DNA from 3 places in the Pseudoalteromonas sp. TB25 genome. Region 3 is predicted to be linked to each of the others. Evidence: predicted binding sites of a transcription regulator. Region 3 holds the regulator's gene; each other region holds the start of a gene.
The links. The regulator sigma-54, encoded in region 3, starts transcription at its own class of promoters, with help from an activator protein. The targets are predictions, from matches to a motif close to GTTGGCACGNNNNTNGNNT.
Positions count from the first base shown of each region.

Region 1: a site for sigma-54 is predicted at 1,067-1,085, ahead of fliE (flagellar hook-basal body complex protein FliE). Genes of this name have one in related genera too.
Region 2: a site for sigma-54 is predicted at 3,555-3,573, ahead of L652_RS0114145 (BON domain-containing protein). Genes of this name have one in related genera too.

Region 1 covers NZ_AUTI01000082.1:2,987-8,917, forward strand. The annotation lists gene fliF (flagellar basal-body MS-ring/collar protein FliF) at 1-674, opposite strand, end outside; gene fliE (flagellar hook-basal body complex protein FliE) at 695-1,027, opposite strand; gene L652_RS0101615 (sigma-54 dependent transcriptional regulator) at 1,184-2,650, opposite strand; gene L652_RS0101620 (ATP-binding protein) at 2,647-3,759, opposite strand; gene L652_RS0101625 (DNA-3-methyladenine glycosylase I) at 3,892-4,488, shown strand; gene L652_RS0101630 (sigma-54-dependent Fis family transcriptional regulator) at 4,793-5,931, opposite strand, start outside.
Region 2 covers NZ_AUTI01000345.1:24,197-30,127, reverse strand. The annotation lists gene L652_RS0114180 (hypothetical protein) at 1-146, opposite strand, end outside; gene L652_RS0114175 (CreA family protein) at 194-679, opposite strand; gene L652_RS0114170 (5-carboxymethyl-2-hydroxymuconate Delta-isomerase) at 887-1,216, shown strand; tRNA gene L652_RS0114160 (tRNA-Ile) at 1,527-1,603, opposite strand; gene L652_RS0114155 (hypothetical protein) at 1,856-2,353, opposite strand; gene L652_RS1000000124580 (YqaE/Pmp3 family membrane protein) at 2,722-2,880, opposite strand; gene L652_RS0114145 (BON domain-containing protein) at 2,953-3,519, opposite strand; gene L652_RS0114140 (LiaF domain-containing protein) at 3,848-4,516, shown strand; gene L652_RS0114135 (VOC family protein) at 4,555-4,971, opposite strand; gene suhB (inositol-1-monophosphatase) at 5,215-5,931, shown strand, end outside.
Region 3 covers NZ_AUTI01000202.1:13,076-19,006, forward strand. The annotation lists gene kdsC (3-deoxy-manno-octulosonate-8-phosphatase KdsC) at 1-520, shown strand, start outside; gene lptC (LPS export ABC transporter periplasmic protein LptC) at 517-1,071, shown strand; gene lptA (lipopolysaccharide transport periplasmic protein LptA) at 1,061-1,606, shown strand; gene lptB (LPS export ABC transporter ATP-binding protein) at 1,603-2,328, shown strand; gene L652_RS0104955 (RNA polymerase factor sigma-54) at 2,398-3,897, shown strand; gene hpf (ribosome hibernation promoting factor) at 3,924-4,211, shown strand; gene ptsN (PTS IIA-like nitrogen regulatory protein PtsN) at 4,216-4,668, shown strand; gene rapZ (RNase adapter RapZ) at 4,687-5,532, shown strand; gene L652_RS0104975 (HPr family phosphocarrier protein) at 5,575-5,847, shown strand.

The DNA.
Region 1 (5,931 bases), on a different contig from region 3:
GCAGGCTCTAAGCCTTGTACTGCTGAAGCAATCATATCAACAACAGAGTCTACTTCTTCACGGTCAAGTGAGCGGCCACGCTTAAGTGTTAATACAACAGTAGCGGATGGTTTTTTCTCTCTGCGGGCAAATACGTTTTCTTTAGGGATGGCTAACAATACTTTGGCGCGAGTAATGTTATTTAGCTCTTCAATGGTGCGTGCTAATTGCTGTTCACGACCATGTTTTAAACGTTCACGCTCCAAGCGTTGGCTTACACCAAAGCCCATATCTTGCATAATTATGTCAGAGCCAGATGCAGGGCCTTGCTCTAACCCTTCGCGGGTCATTAGCAATTTAATGTTTTGGTATTCGCTTTCATCAACCGATACAACATTGCCATCTAGTTGGTATTCAATTTTTTGCGCATCTAAAAAGTCTAATGTTTGAATAAGCTCTTCTGTTTGCATTTTGCCTAACGGGCGCATATCTGGCTGACGAGCCCAAATAATAATAAAAATCGCGATAGCTAAACAAATAGCCAATGCTATAACCAATGTTACTTGGCGCAATACATCAACACCACTTAAAGCACTTAAGTAGCCTGACTTTTGTTCTTGTTGATCATCACCACCACTTTGGTCGATACCGCCGCCAGCAAGTGCTAGGTCTGTAGATTGGTTAGATTGCGCCACAATAATTCTCCACTACCTAATTAAACAGGCATGTTCATGATTTCTTTATAAGCTTCAACAAGTTTATTACGAACCTGTACTGTAGCCTCAAAAGCAACTGACGATTTTTGAGAAGCAATCATCGCCTCAGCAAGCGATACACTTCGATCACCCATTTCAACCGCTTTTACTTTTTGACCTGCATCTTGCTGTAAACCGTGCACTGTATTTAGTGCATCACTTAGCATGTCGCCAAACTGGGAAGTAGAAGTAGGCTGAACTTGAGTCGGCAATTTATTTATTTGATTATTACGGCCGGCTTCTAAAGCCATTGATTGCATTTCTTGAAATACAGCACTGTTTTGAATTTTCATAATTTATCTCTGACACGCAGTGAACTCTTACAAGTAATAAAGCACAAAACATGCCAATTAATTAATCATTAAAATACAATAGGTTAACTTCAATTTGTGTTAGTCAGAGTTTTGACAACCCTAAGTTCGCAGCGCAAACTTAGGGTTTATAGGAGGTTAAGCTGGAAGTGAAATACCTAAATCGCGCATTTGCGCTAGTTTATAACGTAAAGTTCGTGGGCTTATGCCCAACGTTTCGGCAACGTCTTTACGCTTACCTTGGCAACGTGCAAGGGTTTCTAAAATAATGCGATGCTCTTTGTCTTTAAGCTCATCTTTATAGCTACCGGTATCTGCCGCTAGCAAACCTTGTTTAGGCTCATCCTCAGCATGCGACTTTTCATCATAATATGCAGAGCTTAAAGTGCTTTTATCAACACCTTTGTCTGCATGTGCTAATTCTGTTGGCGATACGGTTTGCGCCGGTGCCAATGAAGGCTCCATAACAAAGTTATTAGATACTAAGTTTTCGATAAAAATAGCATGCTCGTTTATTGTATCGCCACTTCGCAATATAAGTGCACGCTGTATAACGTTATCAAGCTCGCGCACATTACCAGGCCACGCATGAGCCAGTAACTTTTGCTCGGCAGCTTTATCTAAATACGCCATAGGCTCTTTGCTTTTACTTATATGGCGCTCAATTAAATGCTTAGCCAATACAATAATATCGCCTGGGCGTTGGCACAATGGTCGCCACATAAGTGGAAAAACATTAAGCCTGTAATATAAATCTTCTCTAAACTGATTATCTACTACAGCTTCTTTTAAATCACGATTACTGGTTGCCAAAATACGTACATCGAGCTGAATTGTTTTACGGCCCCCTAAACGCTCTACTTCACGCTCTTGCAGTACGCGTAACAGCTTTGCTTGTAGCCCTAAGTCCATCTCAGTAATTTCATCAAGTAAAATAGTGCCGCCTTGTGCTTGCTCAAACTTACCCGGACATGCTTGAATCGCCCCCGTAAAAGCTCCTTTTTCATAACCAAATAACGTAGCTTCGAGCATATTTTCAGGAATAGCCGCGCAGTTAATCGCCACAAATGGCTCATTACATCGGCTCGACTTATCATGAATATAACGAGCAAGTACTTCCTTACCTGAACCACTTGGGCCAAGTACCATTACACTTGCATCAGAGCGTGCTACTTTACTCGCAAGCTCCAATAATTGAATACTAGTTGGGTCAGCAACAATAGGTCCGTCGGTTTCTTTTGCTTTTTCAGGCAAATAACGGCTCACCATATTTAACAGCACTTCAGGTGCAAATGGTTTAGCCATGTAGTCAATTGCACCTAGGCGCATGGCTTCTACCGCATCGTCGATTGTGGCGTACGCCGTCATCATCAATACAGGCAAATCAGGGTGGTTTAATTTAATACTGCGTAGTAAATCAAGTCCACTCATTGCGCCCATTTGCACGTCGCTTACAACAAGCGAAAATTGATCTTTTTTAAGCAATATCATTGCTTGCTCAGCACTGTTGGCTGCAACACATTCAATACCCGACATTTCAAGGGTATCTATTAAGGCTTCACGAAGCCCTGCGTCATCTTCGACAACTAAAATAGTGTTACTCATAATGATCCCTCTAGTTTAGATGTTGCCTTAATAGGCAGTAACAAACTAAAGCAGGCACCACCCTGCGTATTATTGGTCACATCAACACGACCTTGGTGCGCACTAGCCACCGAACTCACTACAGCAAGCCCTAAACCTGTGCCCTGACTTTTTGTAGTAAAAAATGGTTCAAAAATTTTATCGCTTTGGCTTAAATCAACACCTGGGCCATTGTCGCTCACACTAATACGAACCATATCTAAATCTTTTAAATCTCTTTGTGCGCTAATTTTTACTTTTGCACCGCCGCCAATAACTTGAATACTATTGTGCACAAGATTTTGAATAGCACTGGCCAATGCCGTTTTATTACCGACTATTTGTATATCTGGCTCTGGTAAGCTTACATCCAGCTCACTTTCATTAAGTGCGACCATCGCATCAGCGCCCGCTTTAACTTCTGTTAAAAGCTGCTGCATTGAAACTTGCTCAACAACTTGCTGATCGCCACTTTTAGCAAATAACAGCATGTCGTTTACTTGAGTTTCTAAATCTTTTAAACGCGACATTAACTTTGTTTGAAAGTTATCGCGAGATGCTTCGGGTAAGCGCTTTGATCCTAAATTAGCGGCGTAAAGCATAGCGGCTGAGAGCGGTGTACGGACTTGATGCGCCAGTGACGCAACCATTTTACCCAGCGCGCTTAATCGCTGCATATGTGCAACACGTTTTTGTAAACGGCGAGTTTCGGTTAAATCCGTCATTAAAATAAGTTGCCCAGGCTCTGGGGCTAAAGCGGTAATATCAAGTTTTATTAGGCGCCCGTCTTTTAAAGACACTTCGTGACCATCATCTTGATGTGGCCTAAAAGAGCGCTGAATAACATTAAACCAGCGTTCGCCTTCAAGTGGCTCGCCAAGCATATCAATCGCTATTTGATTCGCTTTTGCAATCAACCCTTTGCCATCAAGTACAACCACGCCTGCTGGCATGGTATCAACCAAATGCGAAAGCCAACTTGCTTGCTTGCGCAGATCGCTTAATTCACCAATGTACTCCTCTTGAAGTAAACATGGGTTATACTGATTTGCAGAAAAAAACTGTGGTTTTAGCACGCTAGCAAGGGCCATAATCAAATCTCGAATTGATGTAGATACATGTCTAAATGCACGATTTATACCAAAATTTATTTACATACTTATCATTAAGTTACATCAATAATTTGAGCGACATAAAAATGACGCACGCAAAAAGGAATAATAATGAGTGAGCAAATAAAGTGCCGTTGCCCGTGGCTCGACACCACTAAACCCGACTACGTTATTTACCATGATGAAGAATGGGGCGTCCCCCTTTATGATGATACAAAGCTGTTTGAATTTATCACTCTAGAATCAGCGCAAGCAGGCTTAAGCTGGTACACAATTTTAAAAAAGCGCAGCGGTTATAAAAAAGCATTTGCTAATTTTGATGTAAAAAAAGTAGCACAATTCACACAAGATGACGTTGAGAGACTAATGCTTGATGAGGGTATTGTGCGCAATCGCTTAAAAATTTCGGCAACTGTTAACAACGCAAAGCGCTTTATAGAAATACAAGAAGAATTTGGAAGTTTTAGTAACTACCAATGGCAGTTTGTGGGTAATAAGCCGATTATAAGTAATTTAAATAACGTTGAGGACTACCCAGCAATTACAGAGGCATCAACTGCATTTGCTAAAGATTTAAAAAAACGGGGTTTTAAGTTTTTAGGCCCTACAACGGTTTACGCTCATATGCAGGCCTGCGGTATGGTTAACGATCACAGTAATGATTGTTTTAGAAAAGAAGAAATTATTGAGGCTTTTAGTAGTAAGTGATTTATAACCATAAAAGTGATTTGTTCACAAAGAGGTTAAGAGACGCTGCGCTATAGAGAAGTAACGCGTAAGTTGACTATGGTTTCTCATTTAGCCTCGTTTTTTCTCTTTGTGAAATAGCGTTTTATTTAAATGATTAAAAGCTACGCTTTTCACGCGAGCAAGTCTAGCGTCTACCGCCAAGGTTTAAGTTTGTGTTTATCTTGTAGACGCCAAGCTTGCTTGCGTGACGGGCAAAGCCCGTAAAGTGATTGATCACAAATGAATAATAAATAACGAAAAGTATTTCACCATTTTCGCACTTCTAATCTCTTGAAAGATTATACTTTTTCATTTTCTCAACGAGTGTTGTTCTGCGTACACCTAGTATTTCTGCAGCGCGAGCTACAACGTAATCATAGCGCTCTAACGCTTGGGTTATTAAGCTAATTTCAAGCTCTGCTAAATAATCTTTAAGTTCAATACCATCATCTGGCAATAGCCCACTACCCGTTTGGCTAAACTCAGCATCTGGCTCACTTTCATAATCACTAAAACCGGTGCTAAATATGTCGTTAAAGGCGTCTTTTTCCATTAACTCTTCAGGATATTCTGGCTCGTATGCTTCAACTTCAATGTAACGATATTTATTAGGTAAATCGGGAATATCAACCACTTTTTCAGGAAACATAATAACCATACGTTCCACTAAGTTAGCAAGCTCACGAATATTACCAGGCCAAGCATGTTCTTTTAAGCTCTCAACTGCGCGCTCTGTAAACTTAGCGGTAGAACCAGTCTGGTCGTTAACTCGGCGCATTAACTCCTTTAAAAGCAGCGGTATATCATCAGCACGTTCACTCAGCGATGGGTTTTCGATAGGAAATACATTTAAGCGGTAATATAAATCTTCCCTAAAACTCCCCTCTTCAATCATTGTTTCTAAGTTACGATGCGTGGCCGCAATAACGCGTACATCAGCCTGAATAGCCTTTGTGCCACCAACACGCTCGTAGCTGCGTTCTTGCAATACTCGCAGCAACTTAACTTGCATTTGCAGTGGCATATCGCCTATTTCATCTAAAAATAGCGTTCCACCTTGAGCAAGTTCAAAGCGCCCTTTACGAGCCGATATAGCACCAGTAAACGCGCCCTTTTCATGGCCAAATAGTTCACTTTCGAGCAGCTCTGCAGGAATAGCACCACAGTTAACTGGTACAAACGGTCCATTAATACGCTTTGAAAGCAAGTGAACATTACGGGCAACCACTTCTTTACCTGTGCCTGATTCGCCTAAAATTAAAACATTAGCGTCGGTTTTTGCCACTTGTTCAATTAAAAAGCGAACATCTTTTACGGCCTCTGTTTCACCAACAAGTCCATCAAAAATCTTATGCGGTTTAGTATGCTTATGCTCATTAGGCAGCATACGCTGATACTGCTGACAGTCGTGAAGTAACTGAG
Region 2 (5,931 bases), on a different contig from region 3:
AAAAAAGTGGCCGTTGGCAGTATTATTTGAGTGTGCTTTGTAAAAAACTCAGCATCAAAGTTTTCTACAGCCCAAATAAATGTATCAATAAGCCATTGCTGTTCTTGCTGCTCTAATAATGGCTTTGATTTAAATAAAGCTAACATAGTGTGCTCTTTTAGGTTTTAGTTTAGGTGCTTACGTAGGTGCTAACTTAGTCTTTTTGTGTAAGCGCCCAGTCCCACGCTTGAGTATTGTATAGCGGCACAGTAGATAGCGCATGGTGGTGGCTTCCACTGGACTCTTTAGTTGAGTACGATAAGTACAATAAAGTACGATTTTCAGCATCGTAAATACGACGCACTTTTAGTGATTTAAATAATATACTTTTAGATGATTTGAATATCACCTCGCCCGATTTGCTGCGGTCTATTTTTTGTAGCTGCTGCGCTGTAATTGGCCCCGTTTGACGACACGCTATAGACATATCAGAGGGATCAGAAAAGTCCAAATTAGCCTCTATATGACTAATATGACAAGTAACGCCCTCAACAATAGGATCTTGCTGCGAATTCACCACAACATCTTTAGTTGTAAATAACCCAAGGCTTACCGAAGCAACATCGTCAGAGCAAGCACTTAACGTAACAATTGCACCTGCAAGTAAAGCTAAACGTTTAAATTTTTGTGGTAATTTCATACTTATCCTTAATCAATATATAGGTAACTTAGTAGATAAGTTACTAAGCGAAGGTTCACCTGTTTGTTTTTATACTAACATCAAAAATAAATACGACTAAATTAGTTTAAAGTAAAGATTTTAGATAGCTCAGGATTTAGTGACCCCTCTTGTATTTGGTACAATTACCTCTCGCTCATGCAGTAACTCATAATAGGAAACGCCTAAATGCCGCACATTATTATTGAACACTCAGAAGACCTCCCCGTTTTACCTCAAGTACTGGTAGAAAAAATTCATACAACCGCTTTCGAAAGTAACTTGTTTGAATTAGAAACCATAAAAACACGTGCTATTGCTTATCAGCAATATCAACTTGGCGCAGGAAAATCAGGGTTTATACATATCGCGGTACATATTTTGGCAGGGCGCTCAATTGAGCAAAAACAAATGTTAAGCGAACTGCTACTTTCATGTTTAAAAACATATTGCAGAGCATCAGACAGTCTAAGCGTAAATATTTACGATATTGAGCATGAGATATACCGTAAAAATTAGTTAACTCTTGTAGTTTTGAGCAATAAAAGTAAACACTAGTAAGTAAAAAGCCCCAATAGGGGCTTTTTTGTCTTCTGACATTAAATGCTGATCACTGTCACTTATAAAGCAAAGCATCTGATCTAACGCTGGAATTTAATAGTGCATTCGCACTATTCCAAATTTAAGAAAGCTTAGCTTAATCTATGGATTAACTTTATTTAGATTACGTTTATTCTTAGGGGTAACTAAAGAATAAAAATTACACAATATTAAATTAATGTAGCTTTAAATAATTTGGATAGATATTTACTTGGGAAATTAGTAAAAGTGGTGGCCCCTCCCAGACTCGAACTGGGGACCTAACGATTATGAGTCGTGTGCTCTAACCAACTGAGCTAAGGGGCCAACTTTATATAACTGCTAGGCAGTTAATTTTTGAAGCGTTCAGTCACAGAGCGACTAAAGCGGGTTGCAGTATAAAAACTTTTTAGGTGCTTGTCACTACCAAAAACCTTTATTTTAACAATCAACAAGCTAACTGCTTAAATAGTAATCTTTTAAGTGGCATAAACATAAAATGTAAGGTATTTACCGTGCTATTCACTGCATTAAATTATAAACAAAACCTATCCCATATAGTCTTTCATATTTAACCCTCTACTTTTTAAGCAAAGCTAACATATACGAGTAGGCATACAAGGCTGTAAAAAATATGCTTGGGGCTACTGCCAGTGCCAAATTAGGTGTCTGATTAACTACATTTACCATAATCACTAAGCTCGATTGGACAGTAATCGGAACAATAGGCGCAAAAAGTACGCCTGCTATTTTTTTATTACTTAAATACGAGGCGCTAGAGTTAATTGCATTATTAAAACTTTGTCGTATTGCTACGTTTTGTGGTGTTTTAGAATGAAACATACAAATAATTGGAGTTACGAACGCAAGCGTTACATAACTAAACTTATACTTGTTGACGACCCTTTCTAAAATAAAGGTAAAAAACAGCGTTACAAATCCACTATACAAACCTTGCACTAATGCAGCTTGAAGAGTGACCGATTTAGCAATGTCTGCCGCGCTATTTGCCCAGTAGGCCCAACTAAAATAAAAAACGAATGACACAACGCCTGACATTATAAGTCGAATATTCAATTAACTACCTCAATATGCCTAAAAACCTAGTTTAATGATAACACTAGAAGTGAAGGAAATATTGTCACTAAATAATAAGGTATTTGATTGTATATTGTAGATGTATAAACACACTAATGTTGAAGATTTCCTAAATGGCATCAAGTCAGAATCTGAGCGCGACTGTTAGCTGGAAAGCTTATTAGTAAACAATAAGTATAGTTTTAAAATAATATTGGGAGTGAGTTAAGGAAGTGAATTAATGGGTTAAAGAGCTTTAAAAATTGGATTTAACCTAAAAACCATCTAAAAACTAATATTGTGAGCCGATCGGTACTAAAGTATTTAGCTAGACCTCAGTAGTCGGCTTACACAATATATAATCTACATTATTTTTTCGCAATAATGTAGATTGCATGTATTAACCCTGGGAAATAACCTAGCAGTGTTAATAGAATATTTAACCAAAAATGCATACCTAAGCCAACTTGCAAAAACACACCTAATGGCGGTAATAAAACCGAAAGTATTATACGAATAATATCCATGATCAAACTCCATTTAAATTAAACATTGAAAAGACTTAAAGCCCAGCATTACTGGGCCTTAACTATACTGTATTATTCAGCAACAATAGCTAGTTTATCAACTACGTCGCGAACATCTTCAGCATTTTTAGCAATTTTAACTGCTAGTTGCTTTTCAGCTTCAGACTCTACAGAGCCATTCAGAGTTACCACACCGTTGTCGGTATCAACATCAATGTCTGTACCACCTACTTCTGAGTCAAACAGGAAGCGAGTTGTGATTACAGTGGTGATTTTAGCGTCCGTTAGGTCGTTATCATCATCGTCCATCATGTCGTTGCTTTTATCTTCGGTGTCCATGCTTTTAACAACTGTAAGGCTGTTATCAACATCAGTTACACCATCGAGGCTAAGTACAAGTTCTTCTGCAAGCTCTTTATCAAGTTCGCTATTAACTTTACCTGTAAGTACTACCTTGCCATTTTTTACATCAGTGTTAATGTCAAAGTTGTTTAGATTAGTGTTCATAAGTAGAACGGTTTCTGCCTTACCATCAATCCAAGCATCTTTACTTTCGTTTTCCCAGCTGTTTGCTTGGGCACCCATAGCCGTAGTACCAAGAACTAGAGCTGCGATAATAGATTTGTTAAATGTTTTCATAATCTTTCTCCTTTTGATTAAAGACACTTTAACTAATGCGAGCTTCAGGCCAACTTTATTTACCCTTTAAATTCAACGATTTGAATTAATTAAGAGATTAAACCTTATCTATGTTTGTGTAACTATTTACAGGCTACTCGGTAAAACTTTCTCAAATAGTGAAAATAGCTAGATAATTGCTCTTTTGGTTAATCTATCGTTAATATAACAAAACAAAAAACACCGTTAAATAATAACCAATTGATTATTAATGAAATTATATTTGGTACGCGGTTTGCAATCTAACTACAATAGCAGTATCAATAGTAAATATAAGAAGGAATAACTCATGTCTGTAAAAGTTGAAGACCGCCCAATAGAGCAAGTACGCGAACAAGTGATTGATCAATTAATTTATAATTACAGTCATGGTGTTATTTCTGTTGATGCATTTGAAAGACGTTTAGATAATGCGATGGATGCACCTAATAACGAAGCACTGCTAGCCTTAGTAGAAGACTTAACACTTAATACCGATCAGCAATATAAAGCAGAAAAACAATCGCAATTTACACCACATTATAGTGCACAGCAAAACAGTGATGATGATTTTACATTACGCAGTATTTTAGGATCTAACGAGCGAAGTGGTCAGTGGGTTGTACCAAAAAATATATATTTGAGTAACTTTATGGGATCGGTGGTGCTTGATTTTACCGATGCTATTTTTGCGCATCAAAATGTAACTATTCACGTTAACTGTATTTTTGGTAGCGATGAAATTTACGTACCAGAGCATGTCAATGTAGTGTCTAAAATGTTTTGTATTTTAAGTAGCCTTGAAAATAAATCTGTGTCGCTCAACAAACGCCAAGGCCCTACAATTCATATTGAAGGAAAGGCAGTAATGGGCTCGGTTGAAGTGAAAATAAAGCGCACAATTAAAGAAAAATTTATGAGCTTTGCAAATGAGCTAAAAACCCAGTTTGGCACGGGTAATAATAACCGCTCACTATAATTGAGTAGCAGCACTTTAGCGTGCTGCTTAGTATTTTATTATAAATCGTTATTTCGCTCGCTTGGTATATCACTTAAATACTCTACAAACTCAACTTCAAACCCTGCAGGATCAATAAAGTAGACATTCTTTCTGAAAGGATTCTCGCTACCTTGCTTGCTTAGAGTAAAACCCGCTTTATTTAAGCGCATTACTACTGCGCTTAAATTATTAGTTACATAAGCAAAGTGTGCAAAACCAATTTGATGGCCCGATAAGTTTCTGTTTTCACCTTCACCATGACTGCTTATCGCAATGTAATGCGTGTCATCTCCAAAGTGTACCCAGCGTCTTGGTTTTCCATGCCAATCGCCTCTGCCCTCACTTCTAATCGACCAATGTGGAAATACAGCGCGATAAAATGTAAGCATACTATCTATATCACTCGCGACTAAGTTTACGTGCTCTAAATACATAATGTTATCCTATCAGTTAAGTTAGGAGCACGATAAAACCTCAAGTTAACTTTAGGTAAAGTGTTATTTAAATTTAATTTATTTAAATGCAGATAATTATTTTTTAAAAATATATAAACTTTTCAATCTTGTATAAAAAACAAACACAAGTATTTGGGGTTTATTGTTTACTTTATGGCAAAAGTCGCTAAAATACGCCGGCTGAAATATATAAACGTTCTTTTACAACCCAAAGGTAATACCATGCATCCAATGTTAAACATTGCGGTTCGCGCTGCGCGCAACGCAGGCAAAATTTTACTTCGCGCAAGTGAAGATTTATCAAAAGTTGAAGTGCAACAAAAAGGCGCTAACGACTTAGTAACTAACATTGATAAAGAAGCCGAAGCCGTAATTCGTGACACTATTTTACAGTCTTACCCTACTCACTCAATTGTTGGTGAAGAACTAGGTGAGCATAAAGGCAAGGATGATGATTACCAATGGATTGTAGATCCTATCGATGGAACAACTAACTTCATCAAAGGTATCCCTCATTACGCGGTTTCTATCGCACTTAAAGTTAAAGGTCGTTTAGACCAAGCTGTTATTTATGATCCAATTCGTGGTGAGCTTTTCACTGCATCTCGCGGTCAAGGCACTCAGTTAAACAGTAAACGTCTACGCGTTAGCAAAACTACGGTTCTTGCAGGCACTGTACTTGCTACTGGTTTCCCGTTCAAAAACAAAAACCACATGGATGCATACACTGAAGCGTTTAAAGCATTATTTGTACACACTGCTGATATTCGCCGTGCAGGTTGTTCTGCTTTAGATATGGCATACGTTGCAGCTGGCCGTGTTGATGGATTTTTTGAAATTGGTTTAAAACCTTGGAACTCTGCTGCAGGCGAACTTATGGTTAAAGAAGCGGGCGGTATGGTTGTAGATTTCGCCGGTGGTAATAACTATAACCACAGC
Region 3 (5,931 bases):
CGATGATGCAAAAGCACGCGCTAAAAAAGTAAAACTACTTATATGCGATATTGATGGTGTATTTTCTGATGGCCGTATTTACCTTGGCAATCAAGGTGAAGAGCTAAAAGCATTTAATACAAAAGATGGTTTTGGCATTAAAGCACTTATAAACAGTGGCTTTGAAGTAGCTGTTATTACTGGTCGTCATTCACAGATAGTACAACAACGTATGAGCAGCTTAACCGTACAGCATATTTATCAAGGCCAAGAAAATAAGCTCATTGCCTATCAAGAATTAAAAGATAAACTCAACCTTAGCGATGAACAAATTGCTTATATTGGTGATGACGGTCCTGACATGCCTGTTATGGAGTTAGTAGGCTTTGCCGTTGCAGTAAATGATGCCCACCCGCTTATTAAGCGTTTGTCACATTATGTAACGCAAATGCCTGGCGGTTTTGGTGCTGTGAGAGAACTCACCGATTTGCTCATGCTTGAAAATGGTAAAGCATTGACTACACAAGGCACTAGTTCATGAATGCAGCGCGCATAATATTAAGCGTTTTATTCATTAGCTGTATGGTTTGGCTTTGGTACCCTTATTTTACACAAACAAATATTGTGCCTCAGGCTGAGCCTGAAGTTGTTGCTAAGCCTGATTACATAGCTATTGAGCTCAAACAGACAGCCTATGATGAGCAAGGTAAAATTAGCCACAAAGTCACTGCGGCTAAAATGGAGCTATACCAGCAATTAGGTTTCACGTTTTTCGAAAAACCCATTTTTACTTTATATAACGAACAACAAACGTGGCAAATAAATGCAGACGAAGCAACATTATACGAAGATAAACAATTAATTTTAGAAGGTAATGTGGTTGCCAAAAATTTAACCGATAACGTCATGATAGACAAAATCAATGCTGATAATATTCAGGTTGATATAAAGTTATTAACAATGCGTTCGGAGCAACCCGTCATTATCACTGGACCCAATTTAAAAATCACCGGTAAAGGCCTAGAAGCCGACTTAAAAACCGAAGTGATAAAACTAATTAACCATACGCGAACCATATATTATGACCAATAAAATATTAAAATCACTGATAATTCCTACACTTATACTAGCGTTTAATAGTAGTGCTGCAGAACAAAACACGCAACCTGCTGCCAATCAAATTTCAATAAGTGCCGACAAGCAAGAAGGTCAATTAAAAGCTAATGTGGGTATTTTTGAGAAAAACGTTGAGATTATTCACGGTAATCGCCGCATTACAGCCGATCGCCTAGAAGTACACAAACGTGATGAACTTGGTGATAATAAACAATTATTAATTGCCACAGGTAGCCCTGCGCACTTTGAAGAAAAGCAATCAGACGGCACGACTATGAGCGCCAGTGCTGACGAAGTACGTTATGATGTATCTAAGCGTTTTTTAACGCTTGTTGGTAATGCACAAGTATCGCAAGCCGGACAAAAAATAAATGCTAAAAGCATTACCTACGACATAGAGCAGCAGCTCATCAGTGCCGAAAAAGATGAAAACTCAACTGACCGCGTTCACACAATTTTAGTACCGATCGAAACTAAAAAAAGTAAAAAAGGCGATAAAGGTCAACCATGAGCACATTAAAAGCAGAACTATTGGCAAAAAGCTATAAAGGTCGTGAAGTTGTAAAAAACGTCGGCCTTGAAGTACAAGCTGGCAGTATAGTTGGCTTACTTGGCCCTAACGGTGCTGGTAAAACAACGACTTTTTATATGATTGTAGGGCTTGTTCCTAGCGACAAAGGTAAAATATCTATTGATGATAACGATATTACTCTTTTACCTATGCATAGTCGTGCTAGATTAGGCATAGGCTACTTACCACAAGAGTCATCGATTTTTAGAAAGCTGACTGTTTATCAAAACTTAATGGCCATTTTAGAAACACGCAAAGAACTAAATAAACAAGCCAGAGAAGACACGCTCAATAACTTATTAGATGAATTTAGCATACAACACATTCGTGATAGCCAAGGTATGGCATTATCGGGTGGAGAACGTCGTCGTGTAGAAATAGCACGAGCGCTGGCAGCAGATCCTAAATTTATACTACTGGATGAACCGTTTGCCGGTGTTGACCCTATTTCGGTATTAGATATAAAGAAAATAATAGAACATCTTAAAAATCGTGGGATTGGTGTATTAATTACCGACCATAACGTAAGAGAGACCCTTGATGTTTGTGAAAAAGCCTACATTGTTTCTCATGGGGAGCTGATTGCATCAGGTACTCCAGAACACGTATTAAATGATAAAACAGTACGCGATGTTTACTTAGGCGAGCAATTTAGGCTGTAACATTTACGCCATGTCTTTAAGCATCTGCTAGTATTAATTATAACAACATAAAAGGATTGTTAGAGATACATGAGGCAATCACTACAGCTGCGCATGGGCCAGCAACTTACAATGACTCCACAGTTGCAACAAGCTATTCGTTTGTTGCAACTCAGTACATTGGATCTCCAGCAAGAAATACAAGAAGCTCTCGACAGTAATCCACTATTAGAGGTTGAAGAGGCAGACTATTCCGAAGACGCTGCTGGTAAAAACGAGCAAAAAGCTGATACCGATGACATAACTGTTAGCGCATCTGCTGATGATGCTCCGAGCGAATACGAACAAGATACTGGTGAAGCACTTGCAAAAGACACGCTAAGTGACGACATGGCTATGGATGTTAGTTGGGATGAGTACATGAGTGCCGCTCCTGCAGCCTCATCAGGTCCAATGCCTGAAGATGAATCTATATACCAAGGCGCCTCTACTGAAACGCTCCATGAGTATTTAATGTGGCAATTACAACTAACGCCATTTAGCCCTACCGATGAAGCCATCGCTATTGCGATTGTAGAAGCCGTCGATGATTCAGGTATTTTAACACTAAGCTGCGAAGAAATTTTAGAAAGCTTTAATCAAGAAAACGAAGATGATAACGAAGTCGAACTTGATGAAATTGAAGCGGTATTAAAACGCATCCAACTGTTTGATCCTGTTGGTATTGCTGCACGTAGTTTACAAGAGTGTTTGTGTATTCAGCTTAATCAATTTGATAAAGAAACACCTTACATTAATGAAACGAAAATGATTTTAACCGAGCATATTGATCTATTAGCAGCTCGCGACTATCGTACATTAATGAAAAAAACTAAGCTCAAAGAAGAAGAGCTTAAAGAAGTAATGACACTAATACATACTCTCAACCCAAAACCTGCAGATACTATAGTAAGGGAAGAATCTGAGTATGTTATTCCTGATGTGTCAGTTAAAAAAATTAAAGGCCGCTGGGTTGTCGAATTAAACCCAGATAGCATGCCTAAAATTCGTGTTAATAGCCAATACGCGGCAATGTCTCGCACTGTAAAATCAAGTGGCGACAGCCAGTTTATTCGCTCACATTTACAAGAAGCTAAATGGTTTATTAAAAGCTTAGAAAGTAGAAACGACACGCTATTAAAAGTTACTAATTGTATTGTTAAGCAACAACAAGGCTTTTTTGAACATGGCCCTGAAGCCATGAAACCAATGGTTTTAAATGATGTCGCTGAAATGGTAGAAATGCACGAATCGACAATTTCGCGCGTAACTACTCAAAAGTACATGCATACACCCCGTGGTATATTTGAGCTTAAATACTTTTTCTCAAGCCATGTAAGTACTGAAAACGGTGGTGAATGTTCATCTACAGCAATACGTGCGCTTATCCGAAAATTAATCGCAGCAGAAAACTCAGCAAAACCATTGAGTGATAGCAAAATAGCGGATATATTGGCTGAGCAAGGAATTAAAGTAGCAAGACGTACAATCGCAAAATACCGCGAATCTCTTGCTATTCCACCGTCAAATCAGCGTAAAAGTCTGATTTAAGACGCTAAACTAAGAGGGTAATGCTTATGCAACTAAACTTAACTGGTCGTCACGTAGAATTAACCGATTCACTAAGAGACTATATTAATACTAAATTTGCGAAGCTTGAAAGACACTCTGATCATATAAATAATGTTCATGTCATTCTCGATGTAGAAAAATTAAATCAAAAAGCAGAAGCCACAATACACGTAAGCGGTGCTGAGCTATTTGCCTCTACAGAACATCAAGATATGTATGCCGCTATTGACTCGTTGATCGACAAGCTCGATCGCCAAGTAATCAAACACAAAGAGAAGCTTGCTCGACACTAATATGATGAAATTAAGTTCACTTATATGCCAGGACTGCAGCAAAGCTGCGGTCCTTTTTAATAGCAAAAAAAGAATTTTAGAGTTCATTAGCGAACTTGCTCACGACAAACTTCCGTATTTACCGCAACAAGATATTCTTAATGCTTTAATGAGCAGAGAGAAATTAGGTAGTACAGGTATAGGGCGTGGCATTGCTATTCCTCATGGAAGAATGAGCGGTGCAGAAGAGCCTTTGGCTTTAGTGCTCGTTAGCGAAACTCCAATAAACTTTGATGCAATCGATAATCGCCCTGTTGATATTTTTGTCGCACTCATCGTACCAGATGGCGATAACCAGCAGCACTTAAAGACTCTAGCAACCATTGCTGATAAACTAAACAACAAAGATTTTTGTAAACAGTTACGCAGTGCAAAATCTGATACTGAGCTTTACCAAGTTATTGTCGATCAATCATAGTTTTATAAAGGGTGTTAAATGGAGTTAATTATCATAAGCGGCCGTTCTGGTTCTGGAAAGTCGGTTGCTTTGCGCGTTGTAGAAGATTTAGGTTATTATTGCGTTGATAATATTCCAGTAAACCTACTACCTTCATTAGTTCGCAGTGTGTCTGATAGCTACGATAAAATTGCTGTTAGCATTGATGTGCGCAACATCCCTAAAGAACAAGATGAATTTAACGATATTCTTGAATACTTACCAGGCTTTGCAAACCCTACGTTATTTTATTTAGATAGCGACGATCAGACATTGATCAAACGCTTTTCTGAAACACGCAGATTACACCCACTATCAATAGACTCGTTGCCGCTTGATTTAGCCATCAAAAAAGAAAAAGAATTACTTGATGTATTAACCACTCGCGCCGACTTTATGGTAGATACGACTGATTTAAGTGTTCATCAACTCGCTGAATCTATTCGTGAAAAGATTTTAGGTAAAAAAGATAAGCAACTGATTGTCACATTTGAATCATTTGGTTTTAAACACGGTATACCAAAAGAAGCAGACTACGTATTTGATGCACGCTTTTTACCAAATCCACACTGGGAACCAGAGTTAAAGCCTTTAAATGGGTTAGATCAACCGGTTAAAGACTATTTAGCTAATCACAGCATAGTGCAAAAATTCACATGGCAAATTCAAACATTTGTACAAACGTGGTTACCACATTTAGAACGAAATAACCGCAGTTATTTAACCATTGCTATTGGGTGTACAGGCGGGCAACATCGCTCTGTGTATTTAGCGCAAACTATCGGTGAAAGTTTCGCAATGACACATCCCAATGTAAAAATTCGCCATCGCGAGCAAGAAAAATAATATAGCTGAATAATCACCTGTTCAGCTTAGGTAGAGTAAGTTATGCATTGTGAAGATACCTTTTTAATAAAAAACAAATTAGGCTTACACGCCAGAGCAGCTACTGTGCTTGCGCAATTAGCAGTACAATTTGATGCGACAATCACATTATTCCAAGATGACAAAGAAGCAGCAGGCGATAGCGTACTTGCACTAATGTTACTTGAAAGTAGCCAAGGAAAAGAAGTTAAAGTTGTTTGTAAAGGCCCTGATTCTGAGCAAGCTTTACACGCTGTTGGAGAATTAATAGCACAACGCTTTAATGAACAAGAATAACCTGTTTTATAAAAACAATATTCGCATTACTAATGCTTCAATTAAAACAGATATATAAAATAGATAGGTTAGTAACGCCAGTTA